Regions from separate parts of the Acidiphilium sp. MT5 genome, predicted to be linked through region 3. Evidence: predicted binding sites of a transcription regulator. Region 3 holds the regulator's gene; each other region holds the start of a gene.
What was found. Region 3 encodes LexA, which represses DNA repair genes until DNA is damaged. Its sites were predicted from a motif close to TGTTCTANNTANGTTC; they were not measured.

Region 1 (5,062 bases), on a different contig from region 3:
AGGCCGATTTACCATCATCGCCCTCACCCATCGACACCACGCGCACTTCATCGCCGTATTTTTCGCCGAACAGGGCCATCGCACCGCGCTTGACCGCTTCTTCAGGGGTCATCAGGCGGGTTTCCACCGGGGCGTTTTCGCGGATACGGGCATTCACCGCCCGTTCGACGGCGCGCAACTCAGCATCGGTCACCGGCCTCGGTTGGGAGATGTCAAAACGCAGCCGATCTGGCGCGTTCAGGCTGCCTTTTTGGGTGACATGCGGGCCGAGCGCGCGGCGCAGCGCCTCGTGCAGCAAATGGGTCGCGGAGTGATGGGCGCGAATGGCGGTGCGGCGCTGATGGTCAAGCTCGGCGTGGACGGTTTGCCGCACGGACAGGCTGCCCGCCTCGATATGGCCGAGATGCACGATCAGATCGCCGAGTTTTTTTTGGGTGTCGCGCACGACAACGCGTGCGGTGCCTGCGGTCAATATGCCGGTATCGCCGACTTGGCCGCCGCTTTCCGCGTAAAACGGGGTTTGATTGAGAATGATCGCGACGTCTTGACCGGCGGTTGCGGCGGGGACGGACGCGCCATCGACCACTAACGCGAGGATGCTGGCATCGCTCGCTTCGCTATGATAGCCAAGAAATTCGGTGGCGCCGATTTGATCACGCAGATCATACCAAAGCTGTTCGTTGGCAGCATCGCCACTGCCGGCCCAGGCGGCGCGGGCGCGAGATTTTTGCTCGGCCATCGCGGTGTCAAAGCCCGCGCGATCCAAGGTGCGGCCTTGTTCGCGCAGAGCATCTTCGGTCAAATCGAGCGGGAAGCCGAACGTGTCATAAAGTTTGAAGGCGACGGCGCCGGGCAAGGGCGTGCCAGCGCCCAGGCGCGCCACCTCGTCATCGAGCAGGGACAGGCCGCGCTCTAACATGACGGCGAATTTTTGTTCTTCGAGCTTGAGGGTTTCGATGATCAGCGCTTCGGCGCGCGGCAATTCGGGGTAGGCGACGCCCATTTGCCGGGTCAAAGCGGGCACCAGCCGGTAGATGAACGGCTCGCGCATGCCAAGCCGATGGGCGTGACGCATGGCGCGGCGCATGATCCGGCGCAGCACGTAGCCGCGCCCTTCATTCGAGGGCAAGACACCATCGGCGATGATGAAGGCGGTGCTGCGCAAATGATCGGCGATGACGCGATGGCTGATTTTATGCGGCCCATCGGGGTCGGTGTTTGACGCTTCGGCGGAGGCGATGATCAGGGCGCGCAGTGTATCGGTATCATAATTATCATGTTTGCCCTGCAAAATTGCGGCGAAACGCTCAAGGCCCATGCCGGTATCAATCGAGGGGCGTGGCAATGGTGTGAGGGTTTTCGAGGCGTCTTCGACATATTGCATGAAGACGAGGTTCCAGATTTCAATGAACCGATCACCATCTTCATCCGGGCTGCCGGGCGGGCCGCCGGGGACGCTGGGGCCATGATCGTAGAAAATTTCCGAGCACGGGCCGCACGGGCCGGTTTCGCCCATGCGCCAGAAATTATCGTCGGTTTTGATGCGAATAATCCGCTCATCGGGCAGGCCGGCAATTTTATGCCAGAGGACGGCGGCGTCATGATCGTCATGAAAAACCGTGACCAGCAGCCGGTTTTTGGCCAAGCCGAAATCGCGGGTCAGCAGGGTCCAGGCATGGGTGATCGCTTGTTCTTTGAAATAATCGCCGAAGGAAAAATTGCCGAGCATTTCAAAAAATGTGTGATGCCGCGCGGTGTAGCCGACATTGTCCAGATCGTTATGTTTGCCGCCGGCGCGCACGCATTTTTGCGCGGAGGTGGCGCGCAGATAGGGGCGTTTTTCCTGACCGGTGAACACGTTCTTGAACGGCACCATGCCCGAATTGACGAACAGCAGCGAGGGATCGTTGCGCGGCACCAAGGGGGCGCTGGGCACGGGCTCATGGCCGTTGCGGGTGAAATAATCGAGGAAGGTTGCGCGGATATCGTTACTGGAGGTCATGGAGCGGTATGAAGTCCCTGAAGGCTGCGGTTGCGCAAGGCATACCGCAGCAATCCGGACCTGTCATCCCACCCGATTGCGCCGGCGCGTTGTGCGGCGCGCTTATTCGGCGGCTTCGGCGGCCTCATTATCCGAGGGCGCGACCATCATGGCTTTTTCCACCACGGCGGCCTGGTCGCGAATGCGCGCTTCGATGGCGGCGGCGATATCGGGGTGATCACGCAGGAATTGCTTGGCGTTTTCGCGCCCTTGGCCGACGCGTTGGCTGTCATAGCTGAACCAGGCGCCGGATTTCTCGACGATGCCGGCTTTCACGCCGAGATCGATCAGTTCGCCGACTTTGGAAATACCCTCGCCATACATGATGTCGAATTCGACCTGGCGGAATGGCGGGGCGAGCTTGTTTTTCACCACCTTGACCCGCGTTTGGTTGCCGGTGACTTCCTCGCGGTCTTTGATGGCGCCGATGCGGCGGATTTCCATGCGCACCGAGGCGTAGAATTTCAGGGCATTGCCCCCGGTGGTGGTTTCCGGATTGCCAAACATCACGCCGATTTTCAGACGAATTTGGTTGAGGAAAATCATCATGGTTTTGCTGCGCGAGATCGAGCCGGTGAGTTTGCGCAGCGCCTGGCTCATCAGGCGGGCATGCAGGCCGACATGGCTATCGCCCATTTCGCCTTCGAGTTCGGCGCGGGGCACCAAGGCGGCGACACTATCGATCACCAGCACATCGATGGCACCGGAGCGGACCAGCGTATCGGCGATTTCCAACCCTTGCTCACCGGTATCTGGTTGAGAAATCAGCAAATTATCGACATCAACGCCGAGCTTGCGGGCGTAGATCGGGTCGAGCGCGTGCTCGGCATCGATGAAGGCGCAAGTGCCGCCGCGTTTTTGCGCTTCGGCAATGGCGTGCAGGGCCAGCGTGGTTTTGCCCGAGGATTCCGGCCCATAAATTTCAATCACGCGGCCACGCGGAAAGCCGCCAATGCCCAAGGCAAGGTCCAGCCCGAGCGACCCGGAGGGCACCACGTCGATCTCCTCATTGCCGGGGCGCGCGCCCATGCGCATGATCGAGCCTTTGCCAAAAGCGCGCTCGATTTGGGAGAGAGCGGCGTCCAGAGCCTTGTTTTTTTCCATCGAAATTTCCTTTGCGGAGCGGCGCGTTACAACTTTAAGGCGAAGTAGCTATAGGGCATTCGCGATGAGGCGTCGAGGCACCTGCATGACGAAATGGGACGAGTGGGCGAACTGGGACGAGTGGCCGAATCGAGGCGCATGGCCTTGATGAGAGTTACCATTGCATGGAGAGAACAGAACGGCAACACCATTGGAAAGGATTTGTTAAGAATTTGTTCTTGTTGTGTTCATTTTTCTCATGTTCATTTTTCTCATGTTCATTTTTCTGGCGCATCCAGCCAGCCACGCTCGGCGACCAGCGTTTCGATGCGGCGCATGGCCTCTGGCATCGGCACGCCTTGCGCCCGCCACGAGGCGCGCAGGGCGCGCAGCTCCACCAGCCGCTCCGCCCAGCGACCATCAAACATGGCTTCGAGCCGCCGCCGGATCAGGCCGGCGAGGCCCGGCGCGGCGCCGCCGGTTGAGATGGTTAGGAGCAGATCACCCCGGCGAATTTCGGCCACCGAATGAAAATCGCAAAAGGCTGGCACATCCTCGATATTGACCAGCAAATGGCGGGCGCGTGCTTGTTCGGCGAGCGGTTCGGCTTTCGCAGCCGCCAGATCGACAATCCATAGCCCGTGCAGGGCCGCGAGATCCGCTGGGTCAGGCAGGCGGGGCCGCCAATGCTCTCCTGCCGCCGTTTGCAGAGCCGGGAGAGGCTCATCGGCAAACAGGAGCAAATCAGTCGCACCCGCCGCTTGCAGCGCGTTGAACCGGCGCAAAGCGAGCGGGCCATTGCCGCAAACCGCGAGACGGACGCAGCGTGGATCAAGGGCGATCGGGATCATCGATCAACCAAGGCGCACGAGCAGCAAGATTGCGGCGGCGGCCATGACGATCCAGGTGATCAGCGCGGCGGGGGCGCGGAACAGATATTGTTGCAGCGAGTTTTCGCGCGCGACCATGCCGACCGGATGCATCAGGCGCACGATGGTGAGCGGCAAGAGCAGAAATGTGATGGTGAGGCCCCCTGCCCCACGCGCTTCGAGCAAGGCGCAGAGGATGAGAATGATCGGTACATATTCGCTGAAATTGGCATGGGCGCGGATGCGGCGTTGCAGCGTGTCATGGCCGCCATCGCCATGGATGACTTTGAGTTTGCCGCGCCCGGCCACCACCCAAAAAGAGAGGCCGAGATAGATCAGGGCCAAAATGGCCGCGTAAAAGGCGGTAACTGCCGGGAAAACCATTTTTGCTCCTTCAGAGGGCGAGTGCTGCTTTGGCTTGGGTGACGACGGTGCCGAGCGCGCCTGGTTTGAACGGCGATTGCAATTTGGCCGCCGCGACGAGGCCGCCAAACGATGCGGACCCCCCAAGACCGCAGAGCGAGACGTAATTATCGAAGCTGCCGCGATAATCTTTTTCGGATTCGACCCAAAATTGCAAAGCGCAGCATTGCGCGAGGGTGTAATCGATATAGTAGAACGGCGCACTATAGATATGCGGCTGGCCCTGCCAACGCGCCCCTTTGGCGGGGTAGGCGAGATCGCCCCAATCGCGCCAGGGCATGTAAAGTTTTTCGAGCTTTTTCCACATCGCGTGACGCTCGGCTGGTGTGGCGGTGGGATTGGCATAAATCTCGTGCTGGAAGTGATCGACGCAGACGCCGTATGGCAAAAATTCGAGGGCGCCGATCAAATGCATGCGCCGATAGCGCGCGGTTTCATCGCCTAACAAGGGGGCGAGATGCGGGTAGGCCAAAAACTCCAGGCTCATCGAGTGGATTTCCGCCGATTCCATGGTCGGCCAGAGATAATCGAGCGCCGGTTGGTGGCGGCTTTGATAATTCTGGAACGCATGGCCCATTTCATGGGTGAAGACGTTGATGTCGTGATGCGTGCCATTAAAATTGGCGAAAATATAGGGCATGCCCAC
Region 2 (5,062 bases), on a different contig from region 3:
ACCAGGCAAACGCCCGGCTTCGATGCGCCATGAGCGGTCCAGCGCGAACAGGCAGAGATCAGCACGCCGCCCGCGCGCAATCCGTCCGGCACCGTCCGCACCCCGATCAAGGCCAAACAGTGCCGCTGGCCGGTTGGTGAGCAGCGACAACGCGGCCATCAGCGGGAGCGACTGATTATGGACCTGCGCCAGCGTAATCGCGAGCAAGGTTGCAAGCCCGGCCCCGCCCGGTGCGGCTTCGGCGAAGGGCAGGCGCTTATCATCGGCGTCACGCGGTTGATGGTCGGAGGCGATGGCATCAATCGTGCCGTCGGCTAAGGCATCGCACACGGCGCGCCGGTCTGCCTCCGGGCGGAGCGGCGGCGAGAGTTTGGCGTAGGTGCGAAAATCGCCAATCGCGGTTTCGTTCAAATCGAAATAAGGCGGTGCGGTATCGCAGGTCACGCGCAGCCCCGCTTGCTTGGCGCGACGGATCAAATCGAGCGATTCCGCCGTCGAAATATGGGCGAAATGGATCGCACCGCCGGTGAGTTCAACCAGGCGCAGATCACGCGCCACCATCAGCGATTCGGCGCAGGCCGGAATCCCCGGCAGCCCCATCAAGGTCGCGCGTGCGCCCTCGGTTGCGGCACCACCGGCGAGCGAAGGCTCTTCAGGATGTTGAACGATGATCATGTCAAACCCGTGGGCGTAGGCCAAAGCCCGGCGCATCAAGGCCGCTGGCCCGATGGCGCGTGCGCCATCGGTAAAGGCGATGGCACCGGCCCGAGCGAGCAGCCCATATTCAGCGATGGTCTCGCCACGGCAGCCCCGGGTCGCTGCGCCGTACGGGTGAATGGTGATACGCTGGGTCGCCGCGCCAGCGCCAGCGAGGGCGCGAACAATGGTAGCATCATCGCTGGGCGGGGTATTGTCGGGCAGGGCGGCGATGGTGGTGATGCCACTGGCTGAGGCGGCAAGTGCGGCGGAGGCGATGGTTTCCCGATATTCAAAGCCCGGCTCGCCGAATGATGCGCGAATATCAACCAAGCCCGGGCAAAGGATCAGGCCGGTCGCGTCAATCCGGGCTGCCCCGTCCGGTGCGGTAATATCGGCACCAAAATCGGTGATGTTTTGGCCTTGGATCAGCAAATTACCAATCGCGTCATAATTGCTGGCAGGATCGATGATGCGGGCGTTGGCGATTAGGGTGGTGTCAGACATTGCGAATCGCCCTGCGCGAAAGCGTATCGAGCACGGCCATCCGAACCGCGACGCCCATTTCAACCTGTTCGCGAATCACCGAGCGGGCCGGGTCATCCGCGAGTTGGCTCGCGATCTCGACGCCACGATTCATCGGGCCGGGATGCATCACCAGCGCGTCCGGTTTGGCCAGGGCCAGCTTGTCGGCATCCAGACCATAAAACGTGAAAAACTCGCGGGCGCTGGGGATCAACCCGCCGCCGGGGCCGGTGCCGTTCATGCGCTCGGTTTGCAGCCGCAGCGCCATCACAATGTCCGCATCGCGCAGGCCAGTTTCCAGACTATGATGGATGGTGACGCCGAATTGTTCGATGCCGGTGGGGATCAGCACCGGTGGGCCGACCAGCCGGACGGTGCAGCCCATGGTGGTGAGCAGCAAAATATTGGAGCGGGCCACGCGCGAATGCGCAATGTCGCCGCAAATCGCGATGGTTAGGCCCTCGAGGCGGCCTTTATGGCGGCGGATGGTCAAGGCATCGAGCAGGGCCTGGGTCGGGTGCTCATGCATGCCATCGCCGGCATTGATCACCGCCGCATCGACCTTCTGGGCGAGCAGGGCAGGGGCGCCGGAGGATTTATGGCGCACCACCAGCAGGTCGCAATTCATCGCATTGAGGGTTGCCGCCGTATCGAGCAGGGTCTCGCCCTTACTGACCGACGAGCTGGAGACGGACATATTGATCACGTCGGCGCCGAGGCGCTTGCCGGCCAATTCAAAACTCGTGCGGGTGCGGGTGCTGTCCTCGAAAAACAGATTAATCAGGGTGCGCCCGCGCAACACATCGCGCCGGGTTTTGCCGGAGCGATTGAGCAAAGCATAGCTTTCGGCGAGGTCGAGCAAATTGGAAATAATGGCCGGATGAAGCCCTTCGATTCCAAGAAGATGCCGTCCGGGCAGTTGCATGCAGGCGTCTTAGCTTGGCTCGCGTCCGGGTGGAAGGGGCTATTGGCTTGCCCACATAATCCGGTGCAAGGCCGCGAGATCGGCCAGAGCGATGCGCCGGGTTGGATGCTCAGGATTGAAGCTGGCGAGGTCAATGTCAGTCGCTGTGCGGCGGGTGAGGATTTTGGCCATCACCTCGCCCGCGCGGGTGCGCGCGATCACCCGATCACCAATGCGCGCCGTGGCATGCGGCGCAACGATCACAATATCCCCGGCGCGATACACCGGTTCCATCGAATTGCCGCTGATGCGCAGCCCATAGGCGTTCGCATCGGTGTTTTGCGGCAAATCGACCTGCTCCCAACTGCCACCCACCGGGTAACCGGCATCATCAAAATACCCGTCTTGCCCGGCCTGGGCGACGCCGATCACCGGGATTTTGCGAGGTCGCGCCTCTGCCATGCGCGGGCCAAGCGCGCGCGCACCCGCAACCAAAGCGGCAAAATTATCGAGGGAGATCGAGGTCGCAGCCAGGATTTTGGCGATGCTTTCGGTGGATGGCCAGCGCGGCAAGCCATTGCGCGCCCGCCGTTTGGATGGATTGAAACTCGTGGGATCAAGCCCCGCCGCACGGGCAAGCCCGGACGTCGATAAACCGCGCTCAGCGGCCAGAGTGTCGATCGCCCGCCAGAGTTCTTCGTGCCGCATGGTTTTGTTTCTACAGTAATTTTGAATGTTTTCTAGGGTTGGCATAAAAAAATATAGGAAAATGTTCCGATTTCGCTTGCCAAACGCACAACCTCTGGTATAAATGTTCTTGTTATGTTCCTTTTGACGGAGACGCGGCGATGAAACCAGAACCAAATCGTAAGGCAATGATCGGGGGAGCCTCGTCGGCGCAGAGCACCGGACCGCCTTTTAATTTCGCTATAAATAGGATAATAATCCTATAAAAGATACGCATTGGGCGCAACCTTAAATAATTGTTTTCTAACAGGAGTTTCGTCATGGCTTTTACTCTGCGCAACCTTTCGGTCTTGGCGTATGCCAACGGCTTCACCCTCTGGCATTATCGGGTCGAGACCGACGCACTCGATACGCTCGATCAAGCCGGATATTTTGCCGACGCGGGCGATTTGATGGCCCCCGGCGACATCGTCATGGCCTCGAGCGCGGGTGGCGCGCGGATCGCGACAATATCGCGGTCCGAGACCGGCCTCTCGCTCGCGGCACTTTAAGCCGTGCGCTGCGCCACGATCAGAACGGGATGATGTCATCAAGCACCTGCTGACCCACTCGTGGCGATTGTTCATTAATCAGTTGGCCGCGTCCGCCGTACGAAATGCGGGCTTCGGCCAACTGATCGGCGGCAATTGTATTGCCGCTCGCAATGTCTTGCGGGCGGCAAATGCCCTGCACAGTGAGCACTTGCAACTCGCTATTCACCCGCATTTCTTGGCGGGCGACCACGACCAGATTGCCATTGGGCAGCACTTGGGTAATCTCGCCAGCCAATGACAGCGTGACCGATTCATTGCGCTGGATTTGCCCATTGCCCGTTGAATTGCCAGCACCAGAAACCGAAACGAGGCTTGATGGGCTCACCGCCTTGCCCAGCACACGCGGTATCATCGCCTCCAAGCCAAACAAATTCGGCACGCCGAGAGACTCCGAGCCGGTCCGCGCCAAGGTGGTTTGATCTTTGAGCGTGGCACCATCATTAATATTGACCAGAACCGTGATAATATCACCGACGCGCGACGCCCGCTGATCCTTGAAAAACGCACGAGCGCCGCGCCGCCAGAGGCTATCGGGTGCAGCCGGCACCGGATAACTCGGCGGCATAGGCATGCTCACCGGGCGCCAACTCGGCAGCGTCGTCGGGTTGGTAATCCGGGTCATGGGCGGCGGGTGCCCAACATCCGCAAGATTGGCAAACATCCCGCACCCGCCGAGCGGTGCGCTGATCAGCAGAACAGCAACCCATTTGAGCCAGCGCGCCAACCGGTTCATCACTGAACCTCCGCAGCGCGATAATAGGGGGTGGGGTGCTGTTGGTGTGTCGCAACACTCCCCGGCACCACATCAGCCCGATCCGGACCACGGATAATCGCCTGCAGCACCGCCTGCGAGTTGGGGTTCAGAATTTCGATCACATCACCGGCACTGCCAGACGCGAGTGCTATGCCATGCGCAGAGATGGTAATGCCGGGCATGTGCAATACCAATTCGACCAAGGCGCCTTTTCGCACCAGCAAAGGACTGGCGAGCGCACGGCTTGATAATGGTTCATGGGCATTGATTGCCCGTTGCACCTGCATCCCGAGCACGGAGGCGATGCTGCGCACCGGGCGGGCTGGAACGCTTGCACGGGGCACCAAGGCATCGGCAATGTCAGCGCCGTTAATAATTTCGCCAGGCTGCAGCGTATGCGTTGCGATGACCACTGCAATGCCTGGCAGCGCTGACCCATCGACCGAGATCGGCTCAAGGCCCATGCCGGGCGCGGTGATGACCAGGGTTGCCGAGAAATGATCATTGCTCGGGTTAAATTGCAGGTCGGTCGTGGTGATCGTCGGTTGGGTGTCTGGCGGGATCATCGGGCTTTGCGTGTTAATCAAACTGACCACGGGGCGGCTGGGCGCACCAGCGGCGGCCAGGGCCGGGGCGAGAGCGGCCTGCAGCCGCGCAATCGGCACCGCCTGCCCTGAGCGCCTGATCACCACGGCATTATGCGGCGGATTTTTGAGTGTAAGATGGAACCGCGCGGCAATAACGGCGCGCTGTGCCGCAGGCACGATGATTTGCTGGCCGGGTAACGGTGCCGGACCAACCGACTGATCCCCCGCTGGACCGAGATGGCGAAACAAATCGCTAAGCTTCACGTTGGCCCGATTAATCAGCACAAAACCAACAGGCGCCGTGCCAGCCTCCGCG
Region 3 (5,062 bases):
ATCGGCGAAAGTCAGCAAATTCTCACCAAACTTGCCGAGCAAGCCAGCGCGCAGCGCGCGAATATCGGCCCGGATGATGAAATCGCGAATGCCCATCTGCGCAACATCGAATTGCTGCTGGCGCGCCTGATCACCGAGAGCGAGCAAGGCCGCACCCAAAGCCTCAGCGATTTACGGCAGGATTTGAAAATCCTCACCCGCACCATCGCCGCCCGGTTCGACGAAGCGCGCTGACATGTCCCTCCTCTCGCGCAGGCGCGGCGGCAACGGCCTCGAAATCTGGCCCGGCTATGTGGATGCGCTGTCCACCTTGCTGATGGTCACCATTTTTGTCTTGCTGGTCTTTGTGCTCGCCGAAGCGTTTCTCTCCGCCGCCTTGTCGGGCAGCAATAAAACCATCGATTCGCTGCGCGGCGATGTGTCGCAATTGGCGAATATTCTCTCGCTCGAACAAACCAAAAATGCCTCGCTGGAGACCAAAATCACCGGGCTGCAAGCCAGCCTCGCCAGCGTGCGCGCGCAGGAGGCGGGCCAGGAACAGCTCAACGCCGCCGAATTAAACCAAGTCACCAACCTTGATGAGCAAATCGCAGCCCTGCGCCTGCAACTTGATGGGTTGGCCGCCGCCCTTGATGCCTCGGCCAAAAAAGACCAAGCCCAGCACGTGCAAATCGTCAATCTGGGCAAAAAGCTCAACGCGGCGCTGGCCCGGCAGGTGCAAAAACTGCAGCAATATCGGAGCGACTTCTTTGGCGAGCTGCGCAAAGCCCTCGCTGGCCAGCAAGACATCAAAATCGTCGGTGATCGCTTCGTGTTTGAAAGCGCTGTGCTGTTTCCCTCTGATTCCGCCAAACTCTCGCCAGATGGGCAACAGAAAATCGCCGTGGTCGCCAAAGCGATCAAGGATATTTCCAAAAAAATCCCGCCCGGCCTGCATTGGGTGCTCAGCGTCGATGGCTTTGCCGATCAGGAAGCGATCACCGGCGGCCCGTATAAAGATAATTTCGACCTCTCGACCGCGCGCGCCCTCGCCGTGCTGCATGTGCTGGTGCAAGATGGCGTGCCGAAAAATCGGGTCATTGCCGCTGGTTTCGGCGCCGCTCACCCGATCGCGCAAGGCACCTCGCCAACCGCCATGGCGCAAAACCGCCGCATCGAATTCCGCCTCACCTCGGCGGATTAGAAAGCTGAGATGAGACAGGCGGTTCGGACAAGCCGTTTGACCGCGCTGTTCGAAATCATTTGACGCGACGCGGAAAACATATCTAGAACATCGTTGTCCTTTTGTTCTGGTTTATCGGCGCTCGTCTCACCCCCCAAAACACGCTCACCTTAACAAGGTTGCCCATGCTCACCCGCAAACAGCACGATCTGCTCGCCTTCATCGACCAGCATCTCCGCCAAACCGGCTGCTCGCCGAGTTTCGAGGAAATGAAAGACGCGATTGGCCTGAAATCGAAATCCGGCATTCACCGGCTGATCAGCGCCCTCGAAGAGCGCGGCTTTCTGCGCCGGCACCGCCATCGCGCGCGCGCCCTCGAAGTGGTGCGCCTACCCGCCGATGCCGTGCCGCAATCGCGCCCGATCGAGGTTGAGCCAACCCCGCGCCCCACGGCATCGCGTTTCGCCCCCAACGTGATCCGGGGTGATTTTTCCACCCGCTTCACCGGGGCGCACGCCGCCGCCGAAGCCGCCGCGATCACCTTGCCGCTCTATGGCCGCATCGCCGCGGGCCAGCCAATTGAGGCGCTGCGCGAGGCCCATGCCGAAATCGCGGTTCCCGCCGCCCTGATCGGCCCCGGTGAGCATTACGCGCTCGAAGTCGTGGGCGATTCCATGATCGAGGCCGGGATTTTCGATGGTGACACCGCAATCATTCGCAAAGGTGACACTGCGGAGGGCGGCCAGATCGTCGTTGCCCTGATCGATGATGGCGAAGTCACGCTCAAGCGCCTGCGCCGCCGAGGCAATTCCATCGCCCTCGAACCCGCCAATACCCGCTATGAAACCCGCATCGTGCCCGCCGAGCGGGTCAAAGTCCAAGGCCGTCTGGTCGGGCTGTTGCGGCGATATTAATCCGCCCCCTTTGACGTTGCGCGTCGCACGCCCGATATAGTCATTATGGCCTTATGGGGTAAAATCATTGGCGGTGCGGCCGGGTTCGTCATGGGCGGGCCGGTGGGTGCCATGGCCGGCATCGCGGTGGGCCACGCGGCGGATCGCGGTGATCTCGGCAATGTCGGCGCCAAGCTTGGCCGGGCGCTGCCGCTCGATAGCGCCCGCCTCGCCGCGCTGATCGGTCGGCGCGATCAAGTGTTCGCCATTGCCGTCACCGTGCTCGCCGCCAAACTCGCCAAATGCGATGGCACGGTCACCCGACCGGAGATCGATGCGTTCCGCCGCCAATTCCGCATTGATGACGCCGCCGTGCCCACCATCGGCCAGCTTTTCGATCAAGCCCGCAACGAGGCCACCGGCTTTGAGCCATATGCCCGCCAGCTCGCCGCCAGCTTTGCCGATAATCGCGCCACCCTCGAACAGGTGCTCAGCGCGCTCTACGCCATTGCCCGCGCCGACGGGCCGATCAATGGCCGCGAGACCGACATGCTCACCCGCATCGGCGTGCTGTTCGATTTGAACGAAGTTGAACGCGCGCGCGCCGCCAACCCCTCGCGCTTCGCCCTCGATGAGGAGGACGCGTATAGCGTGCTCGGCATCGATCCGAATGCCAGCTTTGAGGATATTCGCACCCGCTGGAAGCAGCTGATGCGCGAGAACCACCCCGATCAGCTCGCCGCCCGTGGCGTGCCAGGGGATTTCATCACCCGCGCCACCGAGCGCGTGGCCCGGATCAACGCCGCCTATGACCGCATCAAGCGCGATCATGCCCCACCTTGATGCCGATCTGGGGCACTCACTCTCGCCCAATTTCGATCATCGCCCCGCCAACGCGCCCCTTGATCATCTGGTGCTGCATTACACCGGCATGGACAGCGCGCAGGCCGCCCGCGCCCGGCTGTGCGACCCCGCAGCGAAAGTTTCCGCCCATTATCTGATCGATGAAGATGGCACGATTGAACAATTGGTGCCCGAGCGATACCGCGCCTGGCACGCCGGCCTCAGCTATTGGCGCGGCGTATCGCACCTGAATGATCGCTCCATCGGCATCGAAATCGTCAATCCCGGCCATGAGCACGGCTACCGCCCGTTCCCGGCCCGGCAAATCACCGCCCTGATCGGCCTGTGCCAAGCAATCCTCGCCCGCCATCCGATCCCGGCGCGAAACATCGTCGCGCATTCGGACATCGCCCCCACCCGCAAGACCGACCCTGGCGAATTATTCCCCTGGCCCACCCTCGCCGCCCACGGCATCGGCCTGTATCCGAGCACACAGCCCGACGCGCCCGATCTGATCCCGGACCTTGAACCTGACCTCAACCCAATCCTCACCGCCATCGGCTATGATCCCGCCGCCCCGCTTGACGCCCGCATCACCGCCTTCCAGCGCCGGTTTGCACCAACCACGATCACCAGCCAGCCCGATCCATTCACCCGCGCGCGGGCGCAGCAGCTTGGCGCGCTGTTCAACGACCTTGGCAACCAACGCTGAACCGTGACAGTTTTTTATCATTGTCTTTGAGTGATGAATCCACTATGTTAGTGGGATGGCCGCTGGCGAAAAATTCCCCAACCTTCCGAAAGCGTCAAAGCGCCGACGGCTGACGTCGCTCGGTGCCTGTGCTGCGGTGCTGGGTGGGCTTTCTTTTGGGGTGCTACGGCTGTTTCAACTCATCACCCCCTCGCTGCAGCATAACCATGCCAGCCACCTTGAATTATTAGTGATCTGGAGCGTCGTCTCCGGCTATTGTCTGCTTTTGGTCGGCATGGAAATCTTTCTGATGGTTACCCTGATAAAAATTCGCCGTGAACCAGACGATCTTCCTTTACCCGGCCCGCCGCCGCTTGATCCCATTGTTGTGCTCAAAGCGCCTTGAGGCATCATCATTTGGCACTGTGCATCTCCGCGCGCCATAAATTTTTCGACACATCTTCAAAACTTTTGTAATCTCTCCTGGCCCGCCAACAGCGATCACGCCGATGAGGAATGAACCACGGATGCACACCCCGCCTTGCCCGGTCTGTCAGTCCGCAACGCGGCTGCTCGACGTTGTTGATTTCACCAAATCCTGCGAGGAATTGAGAGGCAAATATTATGTGCCGATCGGCCTCGCGATCTATTACGCACTCTGCCAATCATGCCATTTTTGCTTTGCCCCGGCGATGCATCAATGGACTCCCGAAGATTTCAAACGCCATGTTTATAACGATGAGTACATCATTTTCGATCCCGATTATCGCGAAATTCGCCCGAACGCCCAGGCCAATCTGCTGCTCACCAATTTCCAGGACATCGCACCACACCGAACCCATTTGGATTATGGCAGCGGCAATGGATCATTATCATCACGCCTGCGCGCCCATGGCTGGGCATCAACGGCGTGGGACCCGTTTAGCGAGCAAACCCCATCGATCACCACGCTCGGCAGCTTCGATCTGATCACCGCGTTCGAGGTTTTCGAGCATGTGCCCGACATTGCCGGGCTGATGGATAACCTCTCGCTTCTATCCACCGATCATAGCTTGATCTTTTTTTCCACCGCCCTGTCCGATGGCCATATTCACCCAACCAAGCGGCTCGATTGGTGGTATGCTGCCCCGCGCAATGGGCATATCAGCCTGTTTTCACGCCAGAGCCTCGCGCGCCTCGCCGCCCGCGCGCAATTCAACTATGTCAGCCTCAGCGATAATTTCCACATATTTTTCAAGAACCTACCCGCCTGGGCGCGCCATCTGATCCCCGAATCACCGCCCTCTATGGAACGATCTAGATCAATATGGGTTTAGGTTGAATCGACAGATTCTAGCTAAACCAATGAAATTGATCGACAAACAGAGGCTAGAGCGAGATTGATGATAAGCAATCACGCTCTAGGTAACGATCATCACCCCTCGCCTGCCCCATCCGCCACCACCGCCTGCGAAATCGCCATAGTCAACATGA

Region 1: a site for LexA is predicted at 3,359-3,374, ahead of recA (recombinase RecA). Genes of this name have one in related genera too.
Region 2: a site for LexA is predicted at 2,938-2,953, ahead of ACYUCQ_RS03005 (S24 family peptidase). Genes of this name have one in related genera too.

Annotation. Positions count from the first base shown of each region.
Region 1 is NZ_BAABMR010000002.1:298,570-303,631, forward strand. Features, by position in the region: gene alaS (alanine--tRNA ligase) at 1-2,002, opposite strand, end outside; gene recA (recombinase RecA) at 2,105-3,145, opposite strand; gene ACYUCQ_RS03525 (precorrin-2 dehydrogenase/sirohydrochlorin ferrochelatase family protein) at 3,403-3,975, opposite strand; gene ACYUCQ_RS03530 (MAPEG family protein) at 3,979-4,377, opposite strand; gene ACYUCQ_RS03535 (M3 family oligoendopeptidase) at 4,388-5,062, opposite strand, start outside.
Region 2 is NZ_BAABMR010000002.1:196,821-201,882, reverse strand. Features, by position in the region: gene ACYUCQ_RS03015 (dihydroorotase) at 1-1,203, opposite strand, end outside; gene ACYUCQ_RS03010 (aspartate carbamoyltransferase catalytic subunit) at 1,196-2,146, opposite strand; gene ACYUCQ_RS03005 (S24 family peptidase) at 2,186-2,833, opposite strand; gene ACYUCQ_RS03000 (hypothetical protein) at 3,133-3,363, shown strand; gene flgH (flagellar basal body L-ring protein FlgH) at 3,383-4,138, opposite strand; gene flgA (flagellar basal body P-ring formation chaperone FlgA) at 4,138-5,010, opposite strand.
Region 3 is NZ_BAABMR010000011.1:110,707-115,768, reverse strand. Features, by position in the region: gene ACYUCQ_RS12825 (flagellar motor protein MotA) at 1-234, shown strand, start outside; gene ACYUCQ_RS12820 (peptidoglycan-binding protein) at 236-1,183, shown strand; gene lexA (transcriptional repressor LexA) at 1,348-2,076, shown strand; gene ACYUCQ_RS12810 (TerB family tellurite resistance protein) at 2,122-2,898, shown strand; gene ACYUCQ_RS12805 (N-acetylmuramoyl-L-alanine amidase) at 2,885-3,610, shown strand; gene ACYUCQ_RS12800 (hypothetical protein) at 3,666-3,995, shown strand; gene ACYUCQ_RS12795 (class I SAM-dependent methyltransferase) at 4,117-4,905, shown strand; gene ACYUCQ_RS12790 (biliverdin-producing heme oxygenase) at 5,004-5,062, opposite strand, start outside.